One region of the Coralliovum pocilloporae genome, then DNA from elsewhere that is predicted to be linked to it. Evidence: riboswitches for the same ligand, from Rfam matches in the RefSeq annotation. Region 1 holds a riboswitch; the other holds the start of a gene.
What was found. A riboswitch is a leader RNA that binds a small molecule or an ion and turns the genes downstream of it on or off. The one in region 1 is predicted to bind thiamine pyrophosphate.
Positions count from the first base shown of each region.

Region 2: another riboswitch for thiamine pyrophosphate. It lies ahead of thiD (bifunctional hydroxymethylpyrimidine kinase/phosphomethylpyrimidine kinase); the one in region 1 lies ahead of thiC (phosphomethylpyrimidine synthase ThiC).

Region 1 is NZ_CP132542.1:953,669-957,249, reverse strand. It holds gene RA157_RS04535 (MBL fold metallo-hydrolase) at 1-494, shown strand, start outside; gene RA157_RS04530 (aminotransferase) at 539-1,915, opposite strand; TPP riboswitch at 2,058-2,185, shown strand; gene thiC (phosphomethylpyrimidine synthase ThiC) at 2,278-3,581, shown strand, end outside.
Region 2 is NZ_CP132542.1:3,851,171-3,854,751, reverse strand. It holds gene RA157_RS17415 (AbiJ-NTD4 domain-containing protein) at 1-835, shown strand, start outside; TPP riboswitch at 1,024-1,123, shown strand; gene thiD (bifunctional hydroxymethylpyrimidine kinase/phosphomethylpyrimidine kinase) at 1,335-2,159, shown strand; gene RA157_RS17405 (FAD-dependent oxidoreductase) at 2,152-3,147, shown strand; gene thiS (sulfur carrier protein ThiS) at 3,116-3,313, shown strand.

The sequences.
Region 1 (3,581 bases):
AGGAAGTCTTCCCGAATGCCCGTTATGTAACGGGCCGTGTGGAGTATGATTTCTGGAGTGATGACAAGCACCTGTCAGGCCCGACAGCCCGCATCGGGACGCTGGTCCAGTCCAATGTCAAGCCGATTGCCGAGAAACTGAGTTTCCTTGAGAATGAAGGGGATGTGGTCACCGGCATCAAGGCACTGGCCACATTTGGACATACACCGGGGCATATGGCCTATCACATTGAAAGTGAGGGCCAGCAGCTCCTGATCTGGGGCGATATCTGTAACCATTTCGTTCTCTCACTGCAGAGACCGGAATGGCATATCGTCTTTGATTTTGACAAGGAAGCCGCTGCAAAGACCCGCAGGCGTATTCTGGATATGGTGGCGACGGATCGGATTCCGGTAACCGGGTATCATATGCCGTTCCCGGCTGTCGGCTATGTGGCCAAGCATCAGACCAGCTATGTCTGGACCCCGGCAAGTTACCAGTTTGCCGTGAAATAATGTCAGATGGTCTGGCTTCCTTTTGAAGCCAGACCATTCTCCGCTTAACCTATGCGAGCCTTGACCGCATCCAGGGCGGCTTCGGTGATATCAAACATATCATCAATATCCGCCTCATTGACGATCAGTGGCGGGCATAGAGCGTATGTATCAAACGGCGTTGCCCGGTTCAGCAGGCCCCGGTGTTGTGCTTCTTCGACCGCCATCGGACCGATCTTCTCGGATGGGTCAAAATTCTCTTTGGTGTCCTTGTTTCTGACCAGTTCCAGCCCGCCGATCAGACCCGCACCACGGGCGTCGCCTACCAGCGGGTGGTCGCCGAGCGCGCGCAGGCGCTTCTGGAAGTGTGGGCTGACAGCCTGCACATGGTCAATAATGTTGTCTTCTTCATAGATCCGAAGCGTTTCCAGAGCCACAGCCGCGCTTACAGGATGGCCGCCATAGGTCAGGCCGATGCCGAAGACGCCGAGCTTTGCAGAATGTTCACGTAGGGCTTCATAGATCTGTTCCGACATCAGGACGGCCCCGATTGGCAGATAGGCTGAGGACAGCTGTTTGGCGCAGGTAATCAGATCCGGCTTAATGCCATAGGTTTCCGATCCCCACATCTTGCCCGTGCGACCAAAGCCGCAGATAACCTCATCAGCCACAAACAGCACATCATGCTTTTTGAGGACTGCCTGAACCTTGTCGAAATAGGTCGCTGGCGGTGGCATGACGCCACCCGCACCCATCAGCGGCTCGGCGAAGAAAGCGGCGACTGTCTCAGGGCCTTCTGCGATGATCAGGTCATCCAGTTCCTGGGCCAGACGTGTGGCGAACTCTTCCTCGCTTTCACCCTCCTGGCCATATCGATAGTGGCAGGGTGTTGAAACTTTCAGGAAGCGGTCATTCACCGGCATGTCAAAGCCAGCAGATGCGTAGGGCAGCGCGGTGAGGCTGCCGGATGCACAGAGAACCCCGTGATAGGCGCGTTCCCGTCCGATGATTTTCTTCTTCTCAGGCCGATCCAGAGCGTTGTTGTAATACCAGACGGTCTTGATGGCGGTGTCGACAGATTCCGAACCGGAATTGGTAAAGAAGGCGCGCGAGATTGGCTCCGGTGCCATGGATACGAGTTTTTCAGCCAGTTCGATGACTGGTTTATGGGAGCGATGGGCAAAACTGTGAGAAAACGGCAGAGTTTCCAGCTGCTTCTGAGCCGCATCCCGCAGGCGTTTCTCGCTGAAGCCGAGTGAAACACACCAGAGGCCGCCAAGACCGTCAATATAGCCGTTTCCGTCCTGATCATAGAGACGGATCCCTTTGGCATGATCAATGATCATCGGGCCTTTGTCTTCATGAACTGCCAGATTGGTATAGGGATGTACCAGAAAGGTCGTGTCTTTCGCTTCAAGCGAGTTCGGCTTGCTGACGGCCATAAGGGATCTCCAGGAGCTGATGACTGTTACTGTCTGTAGCCTAGAGAGTTTTTACAGTGCCTGCCAAGAGGGAAGGCTATCATGTGCACGGATTTATCAATCGGGCCGGGTTGACGGTCCCCGTCACGCATCCTTATGGTGTGCTCCGTACCAGGGGAGTCCCGGCAAGGGGCTGAGAGTCTGCTATGCGGTTCTGTTGAACAGGCGGTGCAGTGACCCTTAGAACCTGATCCAGTTCACACTGGCGTAGGGATGGTCAGAGCCTGCAAGCCTGTTCGCGGACTGGAGTCCGTCCAGGGCAAGGAACCGGGCAACGCTTCCCACCCAATTGAATCTGGATCTCCTTTTGTGAGGAGAGCCTGATGAATGCTGTAACACCAACTGTTTCCGTGGGTCCGTTGCCCGCGTCCCGCAAGATCTACATGAATGGCGTCCGGTTTCCCGATATCCGGGTGCCAATGCGTGAGATTGCCGTTCACCCGACTGCAGGTGAACCTGCCGTTGTCGTTTATGATGCCTCCGGCCCGTATACCGATCCCGATATCCAGACCGATATCAGTAAGGGACTGAACCGCCACCGCGCAGAATGGATAAAGGCACGCGGTGATGTGGAAGCCTATCAGGGACGTGATGTGAAGCCGGAAGATAATGGCAATGTTTCCGGTGCCAAGCTGGTTCCCGAATTCCCGTCAAAGCATCAGCCCCTGCGTGCCACGGATGGCAAGGCCGTGACCCAGTTGGCCTATGCACGGGCGGGCATTGTCACGCCTGAGATGGAATTTATTGCTATTCGCGAGAATCTCGGCCGGGCTGAGCTGAAAGAAAAAATGCAGCGTGATGGAGAAGACTGGGGCGCGAGTATTCCGGATTTCATCACACCTGAATTTGTTCGCGATGAGGTCGCACGTGGTCGGGCGGTGATCCCGTCAAATATCAATCACCCGGAATCCGAGCCGATGATTATCGGGCGGAACTTCCTCGTCAAGATCAATGCCAATATCGGCAACTCTGCTGTTACGTCCTCAATGGCTGAGGAAGTGGAGAAGATGGTCTGGGCAACCCGCTGGGGAGCAGACACGGTGATGGACCTCTCCACGGGCCGGAACATCCACAATATCCGGGAATGGATTATCCGGAACTCACCTGTGCCGATCGGAACCGTGCCGCTTTATCAGGCGCTTGAGAAGGTTGACGGGATCGCCGAGGATCTGACCTGGGAGGTTTATCGGGATACGCTGATTGAGCAGGCGGAGCAGGGGGTCGATTACTTCACCATCCATGCGGGTATCAGGCTGCATCATATCCCGCTCACGGTTGACCGGGTGACGGGTATTGTGTCCCGGGGTGGTTCAATCATGGCCAAGTGGTGCCTGCATCATCACAAGGAAAGCTTCCTGTATGAGCATTTTAATGAAATCTGCGATATCTGCCGCGCCTATGATGTCAGCTTCTCCCTCGGGGATGGCCTCCGGCCGGGATCCATTGCCGATGCCAATGACGCGGCCCAGTTTGCCGAGCTTGAAACCCTTGGTGAATTGACCAAGATTGCCTGGGCCAAGGACTGTCAGGTGATCATAGAGGGCCCGGGTCATGTGCCGATGCACAAGATCAAGGCCAATATGGACAAGCAGCTGGAGACCTGCGGTGAAGCGCCATTCTATACGCT
Region 2 (3,581 bases), 1.0 Mb from region 1:
ACTTGGTATTAAAGCGCTTTCTCCGAAATGGTCATCTTACAATGCTAACGGGTACGTTCAGGCATCTAAGAATACTCTTCTCAAGGTCTGTGAAACGTGGTTGTCACAACCCGTTTCTGGCTCTCCTGATATCTATATAAAAGAGCGTTTGAGCCTTATTGAACTTGGCTTTCGTGCTAAGGAAACCGAAATTGAAGCAGAGAACAGGAAGGCGATCTCAGAAACTGAGAAGCTAATTGCCTCGTTGAAATCCACAGGACCGAGAGTGCGGGGAGATCCCGAAGATGCGGCGCGTTCTCTAAGAGCCAGGCGTTTAAGTGTATTTCAGGATGCTACTGCTGAGTTGAACACTCGTTTTCGTCAAGCTAAATACCCACTGAACTACCACAATGGCTTCATTCAAATAGCTACTGACGACTTTGTGCAGGATCAGATTGAAACTCCTTTCTGGTCTCTGTTATCAGACTCAAAATGGCAAAATGTCGATACGGACATGAAAGAAGCTCTAGATCTTCGCGATAGTGATGGAAGGGATCCTGCATTCTATGCAGCAAGGGCTTTGGAAAGTACCATCAAGGTCATCTCCGATACCAAAAAATGGACTCATGGAGGCGAGAAGGGAGCACATAATTATATTGATAATCTTGGCTCTAAGAAAAATACCTTCTTAGCTCCTTGGGAATGTGCGCTGATCAAAGACTTCTTTACACATATTCGAAATCCGCTGGGGCATGGAGCTGGTAGCTCAACTATGCCATCTTTGACAAAACAACAGACAGAATGGGCAATTGAATTCAGTATGAGCTGGATAAAGAGCCTTATAATGCGTCTGTAGCATTCTTGTTTAGACGCCAGAAAATCGCTGAACACTGTTGTAGTGCACTAATCTGGCCTCACGTCCGCATGTCTTACTCTATTGGCCTTTTGTGGTGTTTTTCCTTAGGATGGTCGGTTGCCCGTATGAGCTGTTTCCCTACCCTCATCAATAAAATTGACGTCACCCCGGTCGGGTGGTACTCAAACCTTCTGCCGTTGGGGTGCCCGTCCGGGCTGAGAGGCTTTGTGCCAACCCATCGAACCTGATCCGGGCAGTGCCGGCGGAGGGAACGGTGTCACCAGAAAGCCGTCCCTTCATCCATTGCCTTCATGAACGCGTGTTGCACCAGAGCGGGGACCCGGTCTGGTGATGAACAGCGCGCTTCAGCAAAGAGATAAAGTGCCTGCCTTCATTCCGAAGGATCAGCACTTTAAGTCATTGTTTTGAGCGAACTCTTATCCGAAAAGTCTCCAGCTTTTCGGGAGCGCGCTTCAGCAAAGAGAAGCGGAGCAAGGATGTGGCCTATAGCGCACTGACCATAGCGGGATCAGACAGCGGCGGCGGTGCCGGAATTCAGGCGGATCTGAAGGCCATGTCGGCGCTTGGGGTCTATGGGGCCAGCGTTGTTACGGCCATCACGGCCCAGAATACCCGCGCGGTTACGGCGGTTCATTCCATCCCCACCGATGTGATTACCGCCCAGATCGAGGCGGTGCTGTCTGACATTGAGATTCATGCGGTCAAAATAGGCATGCTGGCGGTGCCCGAGATTATCCGGGCTGTGGCTGATGGCCTCAGCGAGTATGAAGGCCCGGTGGTGGTTGACCCAGTGATGATTGCCAAATCGGGGGATGCACTTCTGGCTGATGATGCGGTTGAGACGCTCAGAGATGTGCTCCTGCCTCGCGCCACTGTCCTAACGCCCAACCTGCCCGAGGCCGCCCGGCTTCTTGAGACTGAAGAGGCATCAACACCTGACGACATGCGTCTGCAGGGGCAGAAGCTCTGCGCGCTCGGGCCACAGGCCGTGCTGATGAAGGGCGGGCACGCCAAAGGCGAACTCTGTCACGACCTGCTGATCACCTCTAACGGGGTCGCGGCGGAATTTACCGCCCCCCGCAAACAGACCCGCAACACCCATGGCACGGGCTGCACGCTGTCTTCTTCCATTGCCTCCGGACTGGCCAGAGGCCTGCCCCTGATTGAGGCCGTGGGCGCAGCCCACAGCTATCTGCAGGGGGCCATTGCCGCCGCAGACGCGCTCGATATCGGCCAGGGTCACGGGCCGGTGCATCATTTCTACCAGGCATGGACGTCGACAGGGCAGGGCTCACATGAGTGATATCTCTGTCATCGGCGCGGGCGTTGCCGGTCTTGCGGTTGCCACAGAGCTTGTGGACCGCGGGGCGACCGTCACGCTGTATGACCGGTCCGGCGCGCCCGGACCTCACGGTTGCAGCTGGTGGGCAGGCGGCATGCTGGCCCCCTGGTGCGAGTTTGAAAATGCTGAAGAGCCCGTTCTGCGTCTTGGCCGGGAGGCGATTGACTGGTGGGCCACCCGCACGCCTGTCACCCGGCGCGGCACGCTTGTTGTGGCCAACTCGCGCGACCTGCCGGACCTACGCCGGTTCTCTCGTCGCACCGAAGGGTTTGACGAGGTTGGTGAGGCCCGCATTCAGGAGCTGGAGCCGGACCTGCACGGCTTTACAAAGGGGCTTTTCTTTGCTGATGAAGCCCATCTCGACCCGCGCCGGGCGCTGACGGATCTGTATGACGCGCTTATCGCAAAGGGCGTCACCCTTGTACCAGAAGAGGTCAATCCGGAAACCCTGCCGAACGCCATTGATTGCCGGGGGCTTGCAGCGCGGGACAGCCTTAAGGATCTGCGCGGGGTAAAAGGCGAGATGCTGGTCATCCGGGCACCGGATGTGACGCTGAACCGGCCTGTGCGCCTGCTGCATCCGCGCATGCCGCTCTATATCGTACCGCGCGGCGACGGGGTCTATATGCTCGGGGCCACCATGATCGAAAGCGGCGATGGCACGCGTATAACAGCCCGCTCCATGCTGGAAATGCTGAGCGCGGCCTATGCCCTGAACCCGGCCTTCGGCGAGGCGGAAATTCTGGAGATCGGCGTCGATGTGCGCCCCGGCTTCCCGGATAATCTGCCGCGTATCCGCCGCAAGGGTTCAGTGGTTCATGCAAACGGACTTTACCGGCACGGTTATCTGCTGGCCCCGGCGCTGGCGCGCGGGGTAGCCGATCTGGTGCTTGAGAACAGACAGTCGGAGATGGTCGATGAAGATCACGCTGAACGGCAAAGCGCATAACAGCGCAGCGGACACATTGTCCGCGCTTCTGGATGAATGCGGCTATGGAGACCGCCCTGTGGCCACCGCGCTGAATGAGGAATTCGTGCCCGCACCAGACCGTGCCGCACAGAAGCTGCAGGATGGCGACCGGGTTGAAGTGGTCGCCCCTATGCAAGGTGGTTAGGGTCAGGACCCATTAATTTCGTTCATTCTGTTCGTCAGGGAAATGTAGAATGGGCGCAAAACAGGACGCAGGACAGGTGGACCCTATTCAAGGTCTGATTTGTGTCCAGGCTGCATTTCCCTGACAAACCCGTAGGGCGGGGTGATTTTACCGCTCGGCTTTGTTGAAGCTCTTCGAAAACCTGCCAGGTTTCCTTCAGATCTTCGCCGCGCCGAACAGAAAAATCTCCTCCGCAGTATGAATGAAATTAATGGGTCCTGACCCTAAG